Regions from separate parts of the Mesobacillus stamsii genome, predicted to be linked through region 1. Evidence: riboswitches for the same ligand, from Rfam matches in the RefSeq annotation. Region 1 holds a riboswitch; each other region holds the start of a gene.
What was found. A riboswitch is a leader RNA that binds a small molecule or an ion and turns the genes downstream of it on or off. The one in region 1 is predicted to bind cobalamin.

Region 1 (5,220 bases):
AAGGGCATAGTAAGCTTCCACAGTGGATGTCAGATTTCCGTTTTTCTGATCATGAAACAGCTTCCATGACCCATCCTCCTGTTGTTCTCCAGCTATCCTTTCCACCAACTCTTTTATGAACGCTTCATCCTCTATCTCTAATGTCCGTAATAAGATAATCATACTGCAATCCGTTGCGATCCCGGTCTCAAATGGATAACGCCAGGCACCATCCTTTGATTGGTCCCGGATTAACTGCTTCACGATTCTATTCATTTCCTTATTTACCCGATGATTCATTTAATCCGTCCTCTCCCAAATATTCATCTTTGTATTCATATTCCTTGTGCAAAATGAATATGCATTCCTTTGATAGGAATAACTGATCCACTAAAAATGAATTCATATGAAGGATGATGCCGTTTTTGCTGAACTCTTTCTCAGATATTAAAAAAGACTTAAAGAACAAGGCAAACAAGAAGACTTCTGGGGAACTCCCCTGTTTATCACAAAAAGATAAAAGTAGAATCCAAGTGATAAAAGAACAGACGAGACAACTCAACCAAAACAATAGCACGCGGACGCAAGCGTACTTTGATTTTTACCATCAGCATCCTGAAATACACTGGGCATTGCTTGGACATATGGTTTCCCGTAACGTTGGATGGAATATGACCGATTTAAAAGGGGAGCTGTTAACAAAGCTTTTGCCTGAACGAGAGCAGGAAGATTTTTTTGCATTTTTGGAACGAGGTAGTTGGTTGATTTTTCAGGATGTATTTCCCCAATTTTTGATTTATGACTTGAGTGTCAAGGTCAAGAAAGAAATGTTTTACCTTTTGCGCTATTTTGGTATTTCTACCTTTATGGAGACGATGTGGGATTATTTTTGGAATAGTGGCGACAAAACTAGCTTAGCGATTGCAATGGTGATTAATGAACAAAACTACTTGGAAAAAAGATTGATTCAAAATCAGCATTATCAAAAAATCGTTACAGGAACGGTCAGCTTTAAAATGTATGATTTCTTGAACCTTAATAACACTATTTTTCCTTATGCAGCTGGGAATGACACGGAGAAAGCATCCCTTGCTGGCGCAGCCTTACGGTATTTCACTTCGCTTCACGAGAGAATTTTATTCGGAAAAAAATTGTATTCGCTGCTTTTTCAGCAGGAAAAGATTTTGTCAGGAGTTTTGAAATGGGCCGATGAGCACCCACACACGGGCTCGCGAAAAGATTATTGGCCAGATGTATTTAATGATGTAAACGAATCTTTTCCTCGCTCCCTTTATAAGCGGCGCGTCAAAAATTGCGAGTTAAGGAAAGGTGCCGAGCGGCTGTACAGCCCGTCTTTAAAATACGCCTGGCCGAATATTCCTCAAGAAGAGGCAGAGAACGGGGATTGGTTTGAGGATTGGCGTGTACTGGATTATTTTCAAAGAAAGGATCATTGTGATGGAGATATTTTTCATCATTACTGCAAAACCATTGAAAAAATAGAACTGGCGGTTATGACGAAGGAAGCGATTCTTTTGCGGGAAGATGAACAAAGCTTATGAGAAGAGTCTGGGTGAGATTAGTAGGATTCATTCGCTGGGAAAAAACTTTTAGTCATTTCGTCTCAAATTGACACTTTTTTCGACAAAAATTGTGTATAATATATACCAACGGAAAATTAAATACATAAAGATTTGGTGTTTTCTAAACGCATTTCTAGTTTAGAGACTTAATAGGGAAGGTTGGTGAAATTCCAACGCGGTCCCGCCACTGTAACTGGGAGCTTCAAGCATGTTGCCACTGTACTTTTTGTATGGGAAGGCGCTTGATTTGCAATGACCAGAAGCCAGGAGACCTGCCAGATTCTTTGCTTCACAACCTACGAGGATAGGAGGTGTTTGAGAACGATTCTGTCTTAATAGACAAACCGGCACAAACATCTCCATGGAATAATGGGGGTGTTTTTTTAGGTTTATAGACGGTTTTTTAAAAAAAATTGGTACTTTAAAAGATAATTTGGAGGAATGAAGGATGAAAAAGTGGAACGCGTTCCTATTTGCTTTATTGCTGTTGATTGGGTCGCTAGCTGGATGTGGCAGCGACAATGCGGATAAGACGAAACAAGAAAACACAAACACTGCAGAAACAGCCCCGCAGGCAGAAGTGACTTTCCCTGTAGTGATCACAGACGGAACAGGACAAGATGTAACAATAGAATCAAAACCGGAAAAAATTGTTTCCCTGATTCCAAGCAATACAGAAATTGCATACGGGTTGGGTCTGGAGGAACAGATTGTTGGAGTTTCTGATTTTGATAATTTCCCTGAACAAGTGGCGGAGAAAGAGAAAGTTGGCGGCATGGAGTTTAATGTCGAGAAAATCATTTCTTTGAAGCCTGATTTGGTTCTTGCCCATGCTTCAAGTGCCCATACATCGGAAGCTGGATTGCAGCAGCTTAGAGATGCGGGCATTACCGTACTTGTCGTGAATGATGCGACAACTTTCGATCAAGTATATGAATCGATCAGCATGCTGGGAACAGCATCCGGCCAAAAGGAAAAAGCGGATGCGATGATTGCGGACATGAAGAATAAAACGGAAGAGATTCAAACAAAAGCACAAGCAATAAAAGAGGAAGATCGCAAGTCAGTATTTGTAGAAGTATCTCCGGCGCCGGAGGTTTATGCAGCTGGGAAAAATACATTCATTGATGAAATGCTGCAGATCATAAATGCAGAGAATACCGTTACCGAAGAGGGATGGCCTAAGCTGGATTCAGAGACAATTATAAAAAGAAATCCAGATGTGATTATTACCACCCACGGTTACTATACACCTGAGCCAGTTAAAAATGTAACAAGCCGCAAAGGCTGGGAGAATATTACCGCGGTCAAAGAAAATCGCGTAGTTGATGTACATTCAGACAAGGTGACGCGAACAGGGCCGAGACTGACAGAAGGGTTAGAAGAGCTTGCAAAAGCGGTTTACCCAGATGTTTTTAACTAAAAAGTTGAGCCCTTTTTCACATTTAAAGGAGGCTGTGCCAGAAATGGTATTGCTTCCTACAAATGGCTCAGACGAGGCAGCAGCAGTGGAAATAGGCTCAAGCCATCTTGAAGTGACAGGAGATTTCATTGTCTTGAAATCTCCTATTCCATTAAGAACTATTTCTTCGGGAGTTGTTGGCGCGGGAACGGGCTGGTACAGCAGCTTCGTGAACCGCCATGTGAACAAGGATTATAATTGCAGGGACCATCGGGAAGAAATGAGCCAATATTTGAAGAAACAGGGAATAGAGCCGAAGGAAACGGTGGGGATGATGACTGCCGTGAGGACAGAAGATGTATGTTATAAGCAATATCAAGAAGAAGGGTTTTCAGTGTTTTTCGTTATAACAGCAGGTGTGGGAAATGCGGTGGATGCCTCGAGAAGCAGGGAGTATTATTCCAATGACTCATCACCTGGAACGATCAATACCTGGATTTACATAAGCGGTGAACTGACCGAAGAAGCGTTCATCCAAAGTATTATCACAGCAACAGAAGCAAAAACAAAGGCGCTGCATGATTTGGAGATAAGGGACTCCTTGTCAGGGACCGTGGCAACAGGTACTTCAACTGACAGCATTCTCATCGCCTCTTCCCAGCGTGGGCAAAAGCTGGAATATGCCGGCACGATAACTCCTCTTGGACAAATCATTGGCAAAGGTGTCTATGAATGTACAGTCGAAGCAATTAGGAGCAGCCAGAAAAGGGGGAAGAAGTGATCGTCCATCATCTTATCGCCGTAACATTTGCTGTCCTCCTTGATTGGTTTGTGGGGGATCCGCCGGACTGGCCGCATCCGGTGAAATGGATGGGCACACTTATTTACAAATTGGACCGCATAATGAATAGGGGCAGCGGCAAAAAGGCAAAAGGCACGGCAATGGTGATCGTTGTTCTGCTGATTGTAGGGGGCATTGCCATCTTGGTTACTTCCATTTTTTACTACATCCATCCAGCAGCGGGCATTTTCATGGAAGCGATGCTGATTTCTACCGCGATTGCCCAAAAAAGTCTCAAGGAAGCTAGTCTATCGGTTTATGATCCACTTGTTACTAACAATCTTGAAGAGGCAAGAGAAAAGCTTTCTTGGATTGTTGGCCGCGATACAGAACGGCTTGATGAGCCAGAAATAGTCCGAGCGGCCGTTGAAACGGTTGCTGAAAACACGAGCGATGGCATTACTGCTCCGCTTTTCTGGGCGGCCATTGGAGGAGCCCCGTTTGCGCTTATATACCGGGCAATCAATACTTGTGATTCGATGGTTGGTTATAAAAACGAGAAGTATCTTGAATTTGGCTGGGCATCGGCAAAACTGGATGATTTGGTGAACTGGCTACCAAGCCGGTTAACTTCTCTTTGTATGATCATAATGAACCGCCCGATGTACACTACTAGAATGTCTGCCTGGAAAATGGTTAGGCGCGACGCCAGAAAGCACCCAAGTCCGAACAGCGGTTGGGGAGAGGCCGCTGTGGCTGCGATCATGGGGATCCAGCTTGGAGGCATCAATTATTATAAAGGGATCGTATCGAAACGCGCCACGATGGGCGAAGAACTTGTCCCTCTTGAGAAAAATCATATGGTAGCAGCAAACAAAATTGTAACAGCGACTGTTCCGCTCTTTTTAGCAGTGCTGTGGCTTGGGGGAATTGTCTTTGAAGTGGCCATCTCATGGTGCCAATCCACATTATTTATATGAAGAAATGAACCTGACCATTCCAAAGGAAAAGCTGGATTTCAGCGCCAATATAAATCCACTGGGACCACCTCCTTTGGTAAAAGAAAATTGGGGCGAACTCCTAGAATCGGTTCATGAGTATCCCGACCCAAACGGGACATTTTTAAAAAGAAAGCTAGCCGATCGCGAAGGATTGCAGGAAAATCAGGTGCTTCTCGGAAATGGAGCCGCTGAAATTATTTCCCTGATTGGCCGGATGCTTGCAGGGAAACAGGTGGTGATTGTCCAGCCTGCTTTTTCAGAATACGAAGAAGCATGCAGGGGGAATGGCTGCCAAATTGAGTATCACCAGCTGCCAGCTGACGGGGCCTGGATCGAGGACAATGTAAGTGACAAGCTCCAGAAAGCAGCTGCCTTATTTCTATGCAATCCTAATAATCCAACAGGTGCCTACTATCCTAAATCGATCATTCTTCATTTGCTAGAGGAGTGCACAAGGCTGCATTGCTTGCTAAT
Region 2 (5,220 bases), on a different contig from region 1:
AATTGATAATAGTCTTTGCATTAAAGGGGATGCCCATGAAATCAGGCAGGTATTTGTCAATATCCTGAAAAATGGGATTGAGGCAATGCCTTCAGGAGGCAGTATTTATATCATTGCTAAGGTTGATAAGGGTTATGTAAGGATCCAATTTCGGGACGAGGGCATTGGCATGACAAAGGAACAGCTCGCCCGGCTCGGTCATCCATACTACTCAACAAAGGAAAAAGGTACTGGCCTCGGGATGATGATTTCCTATGATATCATCCAAAGAATGAGGGGCAAAATCAAGGTCGAGAGTGAAGAAGGAAAGGGGACAATTTTTATGATCTTGCTGCCCTGCGGCTGAGATTTCCGTCACAATTCCCCCAAATTATGCTATGATAAAAAGAAAAAAATGGACTTAATGGATAGTATTTCTAGGGAGGATAAGCTGGATATGAGAGCAAGGGTAAGAAAAAGTGAACCTTTTTCATTTGACAAACTGAAAGATTTTTTCACTACTATACTGCTGCATCTTAGTTTTTATGCCTTCATCGTTCTTCTCGTCATATTTTTCATCGACAATTTTAGTTAACTACATAATGAGGTTTGGGATCGGTAAAATAAAGAAGAAGCACTGAAGCCATATGGTAAGGCCTGACAAGCGATCCGCCATCATTCCATGAAAAAAAGCTGAGTTGCTCAGCCTTTTTTTGTTTATGATCCCATCAAATTACAGACCGAAACTTCTGTCTTTTGAAGCAAACATATAGGTTTTATGATGGAACCTTATCCCATAGATCAGCCCCATTGCCATCATATTGCCCATCAACGAACTTCCGCCATAACTGATGAAAGGCAACGGGATCCCCGTAATCGGCAGCAGCTGAATGGTCATTCCGATATTTTGAAAGACATGGAAGGCAATCATGCTGATAACCCCTGTACTAATATAAATGTTAAAAGGGTCATTCGTATCCAGTGCTGTTTTGGTCAGGTGGTAGATGAGCAGGAAATAAAGGCTGATAACAAAACTGCCGCCGATAAAGCCAAATTCTTCACCAATGACGCTGAAAATAAAGTCCGTATGGCTTTCGGGAATATAGACTTCACTGCCATTGATTCCTTTTCCTGTCAGCATGCCAGAGCCAATCGCACTAAGGGATTTCAACAGATGGTAACCGTATTCCGGGTAGCTCTCCGGATCAAGCCAGGCATAGATGCGGCCAAATTGATACGTTTTTACTCCGAGATATTCTTTCAGAATTTCCGGCTTCCAAATGACGAGATAAAGAATGCTGGCTCCTATTGCGGCTCCGCTTCCATAGAGAGGCAGGATGATAGCCCAGGTGATGCCTGAGACGAGGATGATTCCAGTAAAAATCGCTATGATTACAAGAGATGTTCCGAGATCAGGCTGCATTAAAATCAGTCCCAGCGGCAAGGCGGTAATGACTCCAAGTTTGACGAACAGCAGGAAATCAGTTTGGAGGGTCCTGCTAGGATGGTTTTGATGATGGGCATAGATGGCACTGCTCAAGGCTAGAATCAAAAAGACTTTCATGAATTCAGATGGCTGGAATGATCCAAGTGGTTCGATGAAAAACCAGCTTTTTGCCCCGTTTCTTTCTTCAGCAATGCTGGCAGGGGCGAAAAATAGGAAGATGAGCAGAAAAATCCCGAATCCATATAAATACCAGGAGAGTTTACGGTATTGTTCACTGTCAAACATCATGACTACTGCAATGATTCCTGAACCAACGATATACCAGAATATTTGCCTACTTAAAAAGTTCTGCCCAATATATTGCCCGGTTTTCTGAGCGCTATAAATCGCAAGGCAGCTGGTTAGAAAAAACAGCAATAGGAGCAGTGTCAGTGTCCAATCAAAACGATCATATTTTTTAGTCGTTGTATCCATTCGCTCCACCCGGTTCCATTCGTTTTCCTAATAATCGACTATCTGGTTTCGTTTTCCCTAAAGGCAAAGTTCCTACCATTTTATGTTAACAGACAACGCTAACGCTCACAACCCCTGACTCGGGAATCGACTCAGATATGGATTAGACGAATGATGGGAGGGTTTGGTTTCTGTAACAAGGGGATTCTTTTTATAGGTGGAGTGGATAATATTTATGACTCGGAAGAAAGATATTTCCCTGCGTTTTTGTTAGAATGGAAGAAGCTGTCGTTCTGAAGCTTAGAATTCTCCAGGAGGTTTTGCAGTTGAAAAGGAACCATCCTTATAGCAGGGATTTACTATATCTCCACATGAACGAACGGGACCATTATGTGCTTTCGCATGGAATCGAATTTCATGAATTTTTCAAGTCGTTACAAGATCCATTTGCCCATCTGTTGCTGTTGAAGCATCGCTATGAGGATGGCGAATTTAACAGTCATACTTTATTTGAATATGTACCTGGTGACAATGCTGAAAAGCTGGCACAAGCGAATGTACATGCATTCGGTGACTTTTGCTGGATTGATTTTGAGGAAGTGGAAGCGCTGAACGTGCTGACCGCCCAAGAAATAGCCGAACTCCTTTATCTTGGACATATCAAGCATCATTTGAAGCTGCCATTTTACAATCAGCTTAATAATCGGTTTGTTTATTTGTCCAATGAAGATGGCTGGTTCAACAAGATCTATTATCGCAATTTCAATGACTTTTACCGCATGCTTGGCGATGTTCTATCAAGCAAACTCGGAGAAATGAAGCCGGAAAAAATGCTGCTTGGAATCCGCAAAAAAAAGTCTTATCCATCAGTAAGCAAAGAAATTCTTAAAGCGTTGATCCCTGCTTTGAAGGAAGGGGCTGTGCTTTCGCTGAAACAGATGCAACAGAACCGCAACAGGATGGAAATACCAATCTGGATTATCGGAGATTTTGCCGACATGGATGACATGCATGATGAATACAAAGAAGCAAGTCGCAGCCAACCGGACGGCAGAATTGTTTTTGATAAAAAGTTAAAGGAATGGAGCTTGCTTGCACAATAAGTAGAACAACAAAATTTTTGCCGCGATTGTTGGAAGATCGTGTATAATGAGTTGGAATGGATCATTGCATATTGAAATGAACAGGTGTCTTTTTAACGAGACTTAATAGGGAAGGTTGGTGAAAATCCAACGCGGTCCCGCCACTGTAAATGGGAGCAAGCTGAGAAATGCCACTGTACAAATGTATGGGAAGGCACAGCGAGCATTGACCATAAGCCAGGAGACCTGCCTGTCCATTGTACCAAGCCAACCTACGAGGATAGGGAGGTGTCGACAAGCTTTATGTCTTTTTTGTAAAAACATTTGCTTACTCGGACATCTCCGCTTCAGATGGAGATGTCTTTTTGTTATTTTTCGAAAAAATGGGGGGAGCAAATGAGGCCATTTACCCGGATCATTTTACATAATAAAGGAATAGCCTATGTATTTGCGATGGCATTCTTGATCAGCTCGATGCTGCTGGGGATCGCAATTGGAACGGTAGCCATTCCTGTCTCTACTATTATAGAAATCATTTTTACAGATATTTTCCGGTTACAGGGACAGGGGATCGATCCAATGCATGCTAGTATTGTCATGGAAATTAGGCTGCCGCGTGTTTTGCTGGCAGGCCTAGTTGGTGCGTCACTTGCAATCGCCGGCTCTGCATTTCAGGGTCTGCTGCGAAACCCTCTTGCCGACCCGTATACGCTTGGAATTTCTTCGGGTGCCTCCATTGGAGCAGTTGCAACGCTTTTTTTTGGCGTGTCACTGCCTATGGTTGGAGCATTCACCCTGCCGATGCTTAGCATTCTGTTCGCATTTGCCACTGTGTTGTTTGTGCTATTTTTTGCCCGAAAAGTCGACAGACTGCTTAGGGTGGAGACAATTATATTAACTGGAATCATTTTAAGTTCCTTTCTTGGATCATTCATTTCATTGATGATTGCCCTATCTGGCGAGGAGCTGCGGCAAATTATTGGCTGGCTGCTTGGCAGCGTCTCGATGCGTGGCTGGGAATATATAAAAATCATTTTTCCTTTCTTCCTTATTGGACTGGTGATATTGTTGGCAAATACGAGGGAGTTAAATGCGATGTCCTTTGGAGAAGAGCGGGCACAGCATCTCGGTGTCAACGTCGAGCGCCGCAAGCTGTTGATTTTGCTGTCCGGTTCACTTTTGACCGGTTCGGCTGTTGCAGTGTCAGGAACGATCGGCTTTGTCGGCCTGGTTATTCCCCATTTAACAAGGACTATCTGGGGCCCTGACCATCGCCATTTACTGCCATTATCGGTGCTGATTGGCGGGGGATTTCTGATTCTAGCCGATCTAATCTCGCGGACGATTATTGCTCCATCAGAATTGCCAATTGGTGTGATTACAGCATTAATCGGTGCTCCGGTTTTTGCGTTGATTTTAATGAGAAATCGCAGAGAAAGAAGTGCTGGACGATGATTACTGTGAATGGCTTAACTGGCGGATACGCAGGCGGCGAGGTGCTGAAGGGCATCTCCTTTCAGGTTGGCCACGGGGAGCTTTTCGGAATTCTTGGTCCGAACGGAAGCGGGAAAACGACGCTGTTAAAAATGATCAGCGGTGCATTGGAATTCAGAAAAGGTGCCATCGAGCTGGATAGCCGGCCGTTGACTCAGTATTCACCGAAGCAGCTGGCGAGGATGATGGCGGTCCTGCCGCAGCATTCCGACCAGGCGTTCCCATATCGTGTGAAAGAAACCGTTTCGCTTGGCCGTTATGCGCACCAGAAAGGCTGGTTCCACAGCTGGAGTGAGGAAGATGAGCAGATTGTTCTCAAAGTGATGGAACAGACAGGGATCACCCATCTGCAGGAAAAATCAATTGTTGAACTGTCCGGGGGTGAAAGGCAACGAGTCTATCTTGCGCAGGCACTGGCGCAGCAGCCGAGGATTCTGCTGCTTGATGAGCCGACGAACCATCTGGATCTTAGCTTTCAAAAAGAGCTGTTGGATTTGCTAAAAAAATGGGCGGCAGAAGAGGAGTTGACGGTGGTCTCGATTTTTCATGACTTGAATCTAGCCTCGCTTTACTGCGACAGGCTACTGCTAATGGAAAATGGCGAGGTACTGATTGTTGATACTCCTGCTGAGGTTTTAAAAGAAGAGCGAATCAAGGCTGTTTACAAGACAAAGGTCAAAAATCATCCGCATCCTGAAATTGCCCGGCCACAGCTGCTGCTCGTTCCTAAATCAGACGGCAATCAAGCAGCCAATTTCCAAATAG
Region 3 (5,220 bases), on a different contig from region 1:
AAAGAAATCCAATTATTGCTCCAAATGCAGCTGTTGCTTTCTCATCCTTCGCTAAACCGATGGCTACAGATACAGCAAAGAGGATCGGTAAATTTCCAAATAAAGTTCCAACTAACTTTCTAACAAATCCCAGAAATTGTTGAACAGTCTCGATTTGAACAAAACTTTCACCGACAATATTTGGGTTTTGAAGTACCGCGGCCAACCCTAAAAAGATACCCGCTGCAGCTATAATAGATATTGGCATCATCAGCGATTTTCCTAGTTTCTGCATAAACCCTTTCACTTTAGCTTCCTCCTTATTTATATTTTGTTTGATCGATCATGTTTAGATTATATAAATAACTGTAAACGTTTCCAATAGTATTCAGGTAAGTTCGCATAGATACACAAAGGTTATAACTGTACACATTTTCGTGTACAAATACACAAATGAATGGGGGGAGGGAAATTTATTTGAGAGGAATTTATTTATTGAAAAAAGGTATTGTGGATAACATAAAAAAAGACCGATCTCTATAAATAGAGAGACGATCAATTTTTAATAGAATTACATCTTATTTGTTAGTAGATGACTTCAGATTGAGATAGTAGAAGTGCGCTTCCAGCTAACATGGAACAGAATCGACTGTATACGAATTGTATAGTATTCAAAAAAAGTTTTAAGATAGAGTCCCACTTGCATACCATCATCTAAATTGATTACTCTTTTGCATTCACAAAAGCATTTGTTTCTTTGACGGGATACCCAACTGTCTCTCTCGTTTCCTTTGCTGCTTCGATCATGATTTTAAGTGCTTCGATGGTTTCTTCGGTTCCTCTTGTTTTCAGCCCGCAGTCTGGATTGATCCAGAATCGTTTTGGATCGAGGACTTTCAGGGCGCGTGAAATGTTGGTGGACATTTCCTCAATAGTTGGTACTCGTTTACTATGAATATCATAAACACCGAGCCCAATTCCCTTTTCATAGGTGGTATCTTCGAACGATTGGATAAGCTCTCCATGGCTTCGCGACGTTTCGATTGAAATTACATCAGCATCTAAAGCGTTGATGGCATCCATTATTTCCTCAAAATCGGAATAGCACATATGAGTGTGGATCTGGGTTTCATTTTTTACTGTGGAGACTGCCAGCTTAAAGGCGTGAACAGCTGCATTTAAGTAGTTGTCCCATTTTTCTTTTTTTAATGGCAAGCCCTCGCGAAGCGCCGGTTCGTCTACTTGAATCATCTGGATTCCATTCTTTTCGAGAATGTTAATTTCTTCTCTTAATGCAAGCGCGATCTGGTTAGCAACGGTAAACCGGGAAAGATCATCGCGTACAAAGGACCAGTTCAGGATGGTGATCGGACCTGTCAACATGCCTTTTACAGGCTTCGAAGTTAACGATTGGGCATAAACGGACTCTTTCAGCGTCATCGGAGCCAAAAATGCTACATCCCCAAAAATGAGCGGTGGTTTGACGCATCTGGAACCATATGACTGCACCCAGCCAAATTTCGTAAATTGAAAGCCGCCTAATTTCTCGCCAAAATATTCGACCATGTCGGTACGTTCAAATTCTCCATGGACAAAAACATCCAGTCCTAACTTTTCTTGAATTTCAATCCACTTTTTGATTTCAGCTTTGATAAAATCTTCATATTGTTCCGTGGTCAGCTCTTTTTTACGCCATTTTAACCGTTGCTTTCTGATTTCCTGTGTCTGCGGGAAGCTGCCAATGGTGGTTGTCGGCAAAATGGGCAACTGAAAAGCGGACTCCTGCAGTTTGCTGCGGCTTTCAAAAGGAGCTTGGCGCTCGGCGTTCATTGCTTCTAGATTGGCAGTAGCAAGCTGGACTTTTGTATTGTTTCGTTCAGGAGAACCATTCAACGTCTCAATTGCAGCTTTACTGGCTTTGATATCTTTCTCAATTGCTGCTTTTCCCTCTTTTACTCCTTTTGAAAGAAGAGCAACTTCCTGCAGTTTTTCATCTGCAAACGAAAGGGCATTTTTGAGAGTGGGCGTTAATTCAGTTTCATTATTCACAGTTATTGGTACATGCAAGAGGCTTGAAGCTGGCTGAATCATCAACTGTTCACACTTTGCTGCTGCAGCAATTTTTTCAAGAAGGGTGATTCGTTCTTCTATATTTGCTCGCCACACATTTCGCCCATCAATCACACCTGCTGCAAGCATTTTGTCCTGAGGGAAGCCGAACGTATTTAATGCTTTCAAGTTTTGCCCATCATCATGGACAAAATCTAAGCCAATTCCGTGCACAGGAAGACTTGTAATTTCTTCAAAATAATCAAGATGGTCAAAATACGTCTGTAAAATCATTTTTATTTTTGGAGCCGCTTTGGTTAGTGTCTCGTATGTTTCTTTCAACAAATGAATTTCTTCGGCAGATAGGGTAGTGCACAATATCGGTTCATCGATTTGAACCCACTCCACTCCAGCCGCTTCTAATTCACCTAGCATCTGGGCATACAGAGGGGTAAAAAGCTCCACCATATCCTTTAATTCTTGTTGATCGTACCCTTTGGCCAGTTTTACGAACGTCACCGGACCGAGAATAACGGGTTTCCCATTGATCCCGAGTTTTTGTTTTGCTTCTTGATAAAAATGAAGCGGACGATTTTCCACAAATGCTGGATTTCGTTGATTTAACTCAGGGACGATATAATGGTAATTGGTGTTAAACCATTTAGTCATTTCTGATGCAACTGCAGAACGATTTCCTCGGGCAATGTCAAAATAGGTTTCGAGTGGCACTTTGCCTCCTTTGTATTCAAACCGTTCTGGTACAAGGCCAAACATCATTGCGGTATCGAGCACATGATCATACATGCTAAAGTCGCCAACAGGAATTAGATCAATCCCTTGATCCAACTGCTTTTTAAGATGATCCAAACGAAACTCTTGCATTTGCAGCAAAAAAGTTTCTTTTTCCATCTTGCCCGACCAAAAGTGTTCAAGCGCCTTTTTCCATTCACGATGCTCCCCGATCCGCGGGTAACCTAAATTTGTACTAATTACGTTTTTCAATGTGAAACACTCCTCGTTTTGTTTTAAAAAAATAGGTGAAACAACGAAAAAAATCCCTCTTTTTTGGGGAAAAGAGAGATCAATGCGCATCGTTAATTAAAGCTGAGAGAGAATCCCTCTCAACTCTGCGTATTTCACTTGCTCTATACACCCGTAGAGTAAAGTGCGTACAACAGGCAGGTCTCCTGGCTCTGGTTCACCGCTCCTTATCCCTTCCCATTTCTAGCGAAACAGTGGCTTAACGATAAGTCGCTCCCCAATACAGTGGCGGGACCGCGCCGGCTTCTCACCGGTCTTCCCTTTTAACTAAACAGCAAAGCTGCTCAGCACCTGAAGCAAACAGAGATACAGTTCTCGATAAAAAAACAGAAAACTGTAAACAAATATTAAAAATTTTTTAAATTTAATAAAAATACTAGCATGAGAAGAGGCTGGTGTCAAAAGATTACTCTTTGTTCTAATATATAGATGGTGAAAAATTCAAATTGCTGGCATTTCCTCTTTTCCTTCAAAACCTGTCCGAAGTTCGCCCTAGTTCGGACTACTTTTCCCCTTTTCCTGCTAAACCTGTCCGAACTTGGCTCTAGTTCGGACTACTTTTCCTCTTTTTCGCCGAAACCTGTCCGAACTTCGCCCCAGTTCGGACTACTTTTCCTCTTTTCCTGCTAAACCTGTCCGAACTTCACTTAATTAATCCAACTAACTTATCTGGAGTGTTTGTGAATTGGCCGTCGACTCCTTGGGAGAGGAGGGTTGTCATTTCTTTTTGGGTATTGATGGTCCATGGGTGAACGACGAGCTTGTTCTGATGGGCATTTTGGATGAATTGGGGTGTTACCAGCTCTTTGCTTGGTCCGATTCCATAGGCATAATCGGAGATTCGCTTGAATTCTTGGGATGGATCTTTGCCTTTTAGCATTTTTGCTGTGTAGAGTTGAATAAGCTTGACTTGTGGTACGATTGATTTTAGCTTGCGCAGGCTGTCCTCACTGAATGATTCGATAATGAGGTTGGGATCGTCGAGGATTTCGTTGCTTTTTAAAATATTGATCAATTTTTCTTCCATTCCAGGATAGATATTTGGAGCTTTTGTTTCTATATAAAGGCTTACTTTCCCGTCAGCCTGCTGTTTTACAAATTTAATCGCTTCGTCTAATGTTGGTACTGGCTGACCTAGGTAGTCTTTTTGAGCTAGCTTCGGGTTTGCCTGATTGAACCAAGCGCCAGCATCTAAACGCTGGATTTCTTTTAAAGTAAAATCTTTTACTCGCCATGGAGCGCGATGTGGATATATTTGTTTAACGTTCGTAGTTCTAGCGAGTGTTTCATCGTGCATCGCGATTAATTGGCCGTCCTTTGTCATTTGCAAGTCGATCTCTACATAATCTGCTTTCATTTGAATGGCCTGTTTATAGGCTGGCAATGTATGTTCCGGCCCATACGCGGACGCACCGCGATGGGCAATTACCGAAACAGTTACAATAATCGGGGCTTGGTTAACATTGTTTTGCCTTGACGCCAATGCATGAATCGCCCAGGGAACCGCTATCGGTATCAAAAAAACAAGACAAGCAAGACCAGCTAGCATTAGGTTCTTCATGATAAACATCCTTCGTGTTTGTTAAGTGTTAACGCTTATTTCTTATCGCAATCGCTCTTTCGGGAAAATCGGTAATAATCGCTTGGACTTGTACGTCTAACAGTTGGCCAATTTCCGCTGGATCGTTTACCGTCCAAACGCGTATTTTATCATATAATTCCCTTGCACCGATTTGATACTCCTCAGGAGGGGGCAATACCATTTTTTTATGAACATGCAAAGCCTCGAGGTCCAGCATGTTCATATGATCGATTGGAAAAGAAATTTTATTATTGACTAACCAGGCAATATTCGCGTCGGGAGCTACTTTTTTCATTCGCATTAACGACGGCAAATGGAAGGAAGAATACACAACTTTTCGATTGTTGCCATACTTTTTCACGATCGAATGCACTTTTTCTTCTATGCCCTCATAAACCACCGCATACGTTTTTAACTCAATATTTAGCTCCGTAGGATAGGGGGCCATTAACTCCAGTACTTCCTGCAAAGTAGGCACCGTTTCCGAATCCCACTCTTCCTCGTAGTCTGGTAATAGAACAAACCGACTTCCCGCACTAACTTGTTTTATTTCGGATAATGTCTGATCT
Region 4 (5,220 bases), on a different contig from region 1:
CTACCAACAGCAATTGGATGGCAGTGTTAAAGGAGCTTACAACATATGTCAATCAGCAATGCCTTTTATGAAAGAACAAATGTCTGGAAGACTAATCAATATTGTCAGTAATTTAATCGATTTCCCTGTCATTCCGTATCATGACTATACTACTGCTAAGATGGCACTATTAGGCTTTACCCGATCATTAGCAGCTGACCTTGGCTCTTTCGGGATTACTGTGAATGCAGTTTCTCCTGGGCTTACTTACCCAACGGATTCTAGCGTGGAAACAACGGAAGATGTTCGCGAATCAATTATTCAGCTGACGCCAATGAGACGTTTGGCAACTCCTGACGACATTGCTAACGCCGTTGTTTTTCTTGCTTCTGAAGGTTCGTCGTTTATAACCGGACAATGTTTAAACATAGATGGTGGATTAGTGATGAGGTAGCTCTAACAAATCACTAGCCGCTAGCATAAATAAGCTTGCGGCTTAAATTTTTTCGTGTTCCTTTTGTTGTATAATTCGCTTTTCATTCAAAGGGGTAGTCTACCATTTTCTGAAAATATGGAACCCACCCTTTAAATCCCAATAGATGGATAAGGTTTAAAAGTTCTTTAGTTGTATTGGCCGTCTTTCCAAAGAATCGTAGTACCATCCTCTAAACTTCTTTGTACATCGATAATTCGTTGATTGGACGAACCTCTGAATAAGATGCGTAAGTCCTTTTTTGCTACTTCAAACCGCCCATCAACAATTACATCAAGATAAGGTAATATCTCTTTTTTAGTCTCAGGCAACTCTTCAAATATATAACCAGTATATAACCATATATTCTTGTTTGTTTGCGCTTTTATTTCCTTAACTAGCCTCAACGTATCCTCATATTGAAAAGTAAGACTATCTCCACCACTTATTGTTACATCTGAGATAGTATTTTCTTCGATAATGTCTATTAATTCATTTATACGGAACTGCATCCCATGGTTTACATTCCAAGAGGAGGGATTATGACATCCCTCACAATAATGTATACAACCTGAGACATAAATGACAGTACGAATACCGTTTCCATTATCTGTTGAATCAGTGTCGATTTTCATAATTCTCATTTCTGATACCCATGTTTTACTCTGTTTTTTTCTTCATTCCATTTTGAACTGTTCCATTTGTCCATGCTTCCTACCAAGTATCCAGTTATTCTTCTTATGCGTTCAATGTTATGTTCCTCGTAATTATTACACTTAGGGCACTCATTATAAATTACACCATTGAACCCGCATTGAAGGCAGCGATCAACTGGTACATTAAAACTGCCATAACCAATCCCATTTTCTTTCATAGCAACAACATAAGTTTCTAGAGCATCAATATTCTTTGAAGCATCTTCAGTTAATTCAATATATGTAATGTGACCGGCGTTTGTTAAAGCATGATAAGGTGCTTCCTTCTTAATTTTATTGATTGCATTAATCCTATACTCAACTGGAACATGATTACTATTCGTAAACCATTCCTTGTCTGTTACTCCTTTTATGATCCCATGCTTTTTGCGAGCAAGTCTTAAAGCTTTGCCTGCATAGGATTCAGCAGGTGTTGCTAGCAAGGTATAATTTAATTTTGTCATCTCTGTAAAATGGTCCATCTTTTCCTTCATAAAAGAAACAATTTTTAACCCTAGTTCCTGAGCATCATCGCTTTCCCCATGATGTTTCCCTGTCAGGGCAACTAATGCCTCAGCTAAACCAACATACCCAACGGACAATGTACCTTGACGAAGAACCTCTTTTAGAGAGGCATCTTTATTTAGTTTTTCTGAATCCCTCCAAATGCCTTGACCATATAAGAATTTGAAATTTACAGGTGTCTTGTTCGATTGATATAAGAATCTTTCAAATAATTGTTGACTTGCTAAGTCCACATAATGCTCTAGCTTCTTGAAAAATTCTTCTAAGCCATCACTTTCTAACGCAATTAAGGGCAGGTTAATAGAAGTGAACGATAGGTTTCCTCTGCCCACCGGAGTGGACTTACCATTCACATTGGCTAATACTCTTGTTCTACAACCCATTGTTGCAATATGAGTTTCAGGGTCGTCTTCTTTATAGTAGGGTAAATTAAAAGGAGCATCCACAAATACATAATTTGGAAAAAGTCGTTTTGCTGTTGTTTGAAGTGACAATCTGAATAGATCGTAATTGGCATCACCTTGATTAAGATTAATACCATCTTTTACTTTAAAAATTTGAATTGGGAAAATCGGTGTTTCGCCACTCCCTAATCCTTTTTGAGTAGCAAGGAGCATATTCCTAACAAGCATTCTACCCTCCCTTGAAGTATCTAACCCATAATTAATACTAATAAAAGGGACTTGCCCACCACCCCGACTATGCATGGAATTACTATTATGAATAAACGCTTCACAAGCCTGATAAACCTCTCGATCTGTTAGTTCCCATGCTTTTTCTTCAATGTCACAGCCGGCTTGAACGTCTTCTAATAATTGAACATTTTTCTTGTACGTCTTATATACATAAGGGGCTAAATCAAAATCGAAGTTACTCATAGCTTGACCACCGTGTTGTTGATTTTGATTAGATTGAAAAATAATAGAGACTAATGCCATGGCAGAAACAATGCTTTTTGGTTCGCGCATATGTCCATGACCAGTATCAAAGCCATTTTTTAATACTTTTCCTAATGCGATTTGAACGCATGTTGTTGTTCCAGTTACATAATAATCCAAGTCATGAATATGTATATAACCATCCTCATAAGCTAGTTTTACTTCTTTAGATAATATATGTTCAATTGCGTAAAACTTTGCACTAGTAGAGGCAAAGAGTCCCATCATTCCCATAGGGCTTTTGCCATCGACATTTGCGTTTTCTTGTATTAAGTCTTGATTCTTACTGCCTGTAATTTCCTTGAATACTTCTAATAGATTTAAAGGGTTTTGCTTTGTTTCCATTCTTTTTCTCCTCCTAAATAACTATTATCACTTATACTTGATTTTTTCTAAATATTATCGAATTTTTAAATCGTAAAGTTTCATGTAACCCCTTCTTTCCTTAATATAAAAAAGCTGCCTATTCAGTAATAGGCAGCATAAAATGGAAACGTTCAGAATTTAAGAAAGTGAATCGTCTCCATTTCTTACTCCCCGAAGAAATGTTTAAATTTGTTTTATATAGGCAGGTCTCCTGGCTTAGCTTCATTCTCCGATTCCCTTCCCATGCGATTGCATAGTGGCATTGAATCATCGTCAGCTTTACAGTTGCGGGGACAGCGTCGGAATTGCACCTAACTTCCCTATTAAACTACATATAGTAGTACCTATATATAACTAAACACCATATATTGTTGTAGAGAAATCAAGTTTATCATTTTTCTAATAAAAAGTAAATCTATCATATACTCAGAAAATAATTCAAGGATTTACGGAGGTAACGTCAAATCTTTTGAGAGGAAAACAACTTTTAATCAAACGTTTTCGAGTTGGCAAACGGGGAAAGATGTTTCAAAAGTATTATCATCGTTATAAAGTGGAAAAGGGAGTAAGCTGTTTAGATTTCCTTATCAATAAAATTATGGAATAATAAAGGAATAAGGGAAGGACAGGTTCTACGGTGATATTGAAATCGAGAAAAAACTTTTTTGTCTCCTTCATAATTCAAGAAATAGGGTGCTATATAAAAACATGATCATCTATATACTATTTATTTTTATCGGGATTATTGGACTTGGGTATGCGGTTGTGAAGATTCATCCGACTTTTGGCGGAAAGCAGTCAAAAGAGAAGATGGAATTATTCGCACAGTCTCCGCAATATCAAAAGGGGAAATTCATTAATCTGAACAGAAACGAGTGGGATACGAGTTTTGGGTCGATGCTTTCCATGATAAGGGAATTTTTAAAAAGTAAGGTCGAAAGAAAACCTCGGACTCCCCTTTCGATCGTACCCTATTCTCCAGGAATAGATCGTTCTAATTCAGCAAGAGTTACCTGGTTTGGTCACTCGGCTTTCATGCTTGAGGTAGAGGGGAAAACGATTCTGTTTGATCCAATGTTTGGGAAAGCGCCAACACCGTTTCCAATCAAAAACCAGCGGTACAGCAGAAAGCTTCCTTTCAAAATCGAGGATCTGCCAGCAATCGATGCTGTGGTACTGTCGCATGACCATTATGATCATCTTGATTATGGTTCAATCATGAATATGAAAGAAAAGGTAAAACAGTTCATCACTCCTCTCGGTGTTGGAAGCCATTTGGCAAGATGGGGAATTCCAGAAGAGAAGATCAGTGAACACGATTGGTGGAATGAATATACTTTCGAAGGCCTTAAGCTCGCGTGCACCCCGGCTCGCCATTTTTCTGGCCGCGGACTTGCCGACCGTAACTCAACGCTTTGGTGTTCTTGGGTCATCATTGCCCGGGATACAAAAATATATTTCAGTGGCGATGGCGGTTATGGTTCGCATTTTAAAGAGATTGGCGAGAAATATGGCCCGTTTGACCTGACGCTGATGGAATGCGGCCAATATGACGTACGCTGGGCAGATATTCATATGCTTCCTGAAGAAACGGTACAGGCACATCAGGATGTGAAAGGAAAGCTTCTTCTTCCGGTACATTGGGGGGCATTTACTCTGTCGCTCCATGCCTGGCATGATCCAATTGAACGGGCAGTCCGGGCTGCAGAGGAATCTGGAGTCGAGATTGCGACTCCGAGAATTGGGGAAACCGTCATCGTAGGTGAAGACCAGTTTCCGGACCTTGCCTGGTGGAGGACAGAATCCTATAGAGTTTTTAATGATGAAACGTAATAAAAACCGCATGGATTAAATCCGTGCGGTTTCTTTCCTTATATCAACTTCTCGAGATTTACTCGTTTATGGATTGCGAGCATTACGGGAATACCGATAGCCATTACGATAAATTCACCCGCGGCTGTTGTTAGCCATGTGAACCAGAACGGCAGCTGGAATGCGAGATTCAATTCAATCGCAATCAGGAACATCGTGAAGGTGAATAACACTGTGTTTACAATCATTCGCCCGATAATACTTTTAATGTATTTAGCGGATAAGATCGTAACCAATAAAGAAATTACTGACTGGCCAACTCCAAACACAAGGTCATAGGCGACCATCGGGGAAAAGAGCAGGTTTGTTAAAAACACGCCTAATACAATCCCAAAGAAATACTTTTTGTTAAAAACAATCAGGTGGTTGAACA

Region 2: another riboswitch for cobalamin. It lies ahead of J2S25_RS15755 (FecCD family ABC transporter permease); the one in region 1 lies ahead of J2S25_RS07400 (ABC transporter substrate-binding protein).
Region 3: another riboswitch for cobalamin. It lies ahead of metE (5-methyltetrahydropteroyltriglutamate--homocysteine S-methyltransferase); the one in region 1 lies ahead of J2S25_RS07400 (ABC transporter substrate-binding protein).
Region 4: another riboswitch for cobalamin. It lies ahead of J2S25_RS10935 (anaerobic ribonucleoside triphosphate reductase); the one in region 1 lies ahead of J2S25_RS07400 (ABC transporter substrate-binding protein).

Annotation. Positions count from the first base shown of each region.
Region 1 covers NZ_JAUSUN010000006.1:182,361-187,580, reverse strand. Annotated here, with positions in the region: gene shc (squalene--hopene cyclase) at 1-279, opposite strand, end outside; gene J2S25_RS07405 (DUF2515 family protein) at 396-1,541, shown strand; cobalamin riboswitch at 1,658-1,856, shown strand; gene J2S25_RS07400 (ABC transporter substrate-binding protein) at 2,011-2,985, shown strand; gene J2S25_RS07395 (adenosylcobinamide amidohydrolase) at 3,029-3,745, shown strand; gene cbiB (adenosylcobinamide-phosphate synthase CbiB) at 3,742-4,725, shown strand; gene cobD (threonine-phosphate decarboxylase CobD) at 4,682-5,220, shown strand, end outside.
Region 2 covers NZ_JAUSUN010000024.1:23,168-28,387, forward strand. Annotated here, with positions in the region: gene J2S25_RS15740 (ATP-binding protein) at 1-346, shown strand, start outside; gene J2S25_RS15745 (FtsW/RodA/SpoVE family cell cycle protein) at 713-1,900, opposite strand; gene J2S25_RS15750 (hypothetical protein) at 2,206-2,982, shown strand; cobalamin riboswitch at 3,048-3,229, shown strand; gene J2S25_RS15755 (FecCD family ABC transporter permease) at 3,358-4,416, shown strand; gene J2S25_RS15760 (heme ABC transporter ATP-binding protein) at 4,413-5,220, shown strand, end outside.
Region 3 covers NZ_JAUSUN010000002.1:176,495-181,714, forward strand. Annotated here, with positions in the region: gene J2S25_RS02315 (PTS transporter subunit EIIC) at 1-286, opposite strand, end outside; gene metE (5-methyltetrahydropteroyltriglutamate--homocysteine S-methyltransferase) at 703-3,030, opposite strand; cobalamin riboswitch at 3,189-3,379, opposite strand; gene J2S25_RS02325 (glycerophosphodiester phosphodiesterase) at 3,713-4,630, opposite strand; gene J2S25_RS02330 (glycerophosphodiester phosphodiesterase) at 4,659-5,220, opposite strand, start outside.
Region 4 covers NZ_JAUSUN010000011.1:97,764-102,983, reverse strand. Annotated here, with positions in the region: gene J2S25_RS10945 (3-oxoacyl-ACP reductase) at 1-433, shown strand, start outside; gene nrdG (anaerobic ribonucleoside-triphosphate reductase activating protein) at 601-1,095, opposite strand; gene J2S25_RS10935 (anaerobic ribonucleoside triphosphate reductase) at 1,092-2,954, opposite strand; cobalamin riboswitch at 3,160-3,338, opposite strand; gene J2S25_RS10930 (MBL fold metallo-hydrolase) at 3,684-4,808, shown strand; gene J2S25_RS10925 (QueT transporter family protein) at 4,847-5,220, opposite strand, start outside.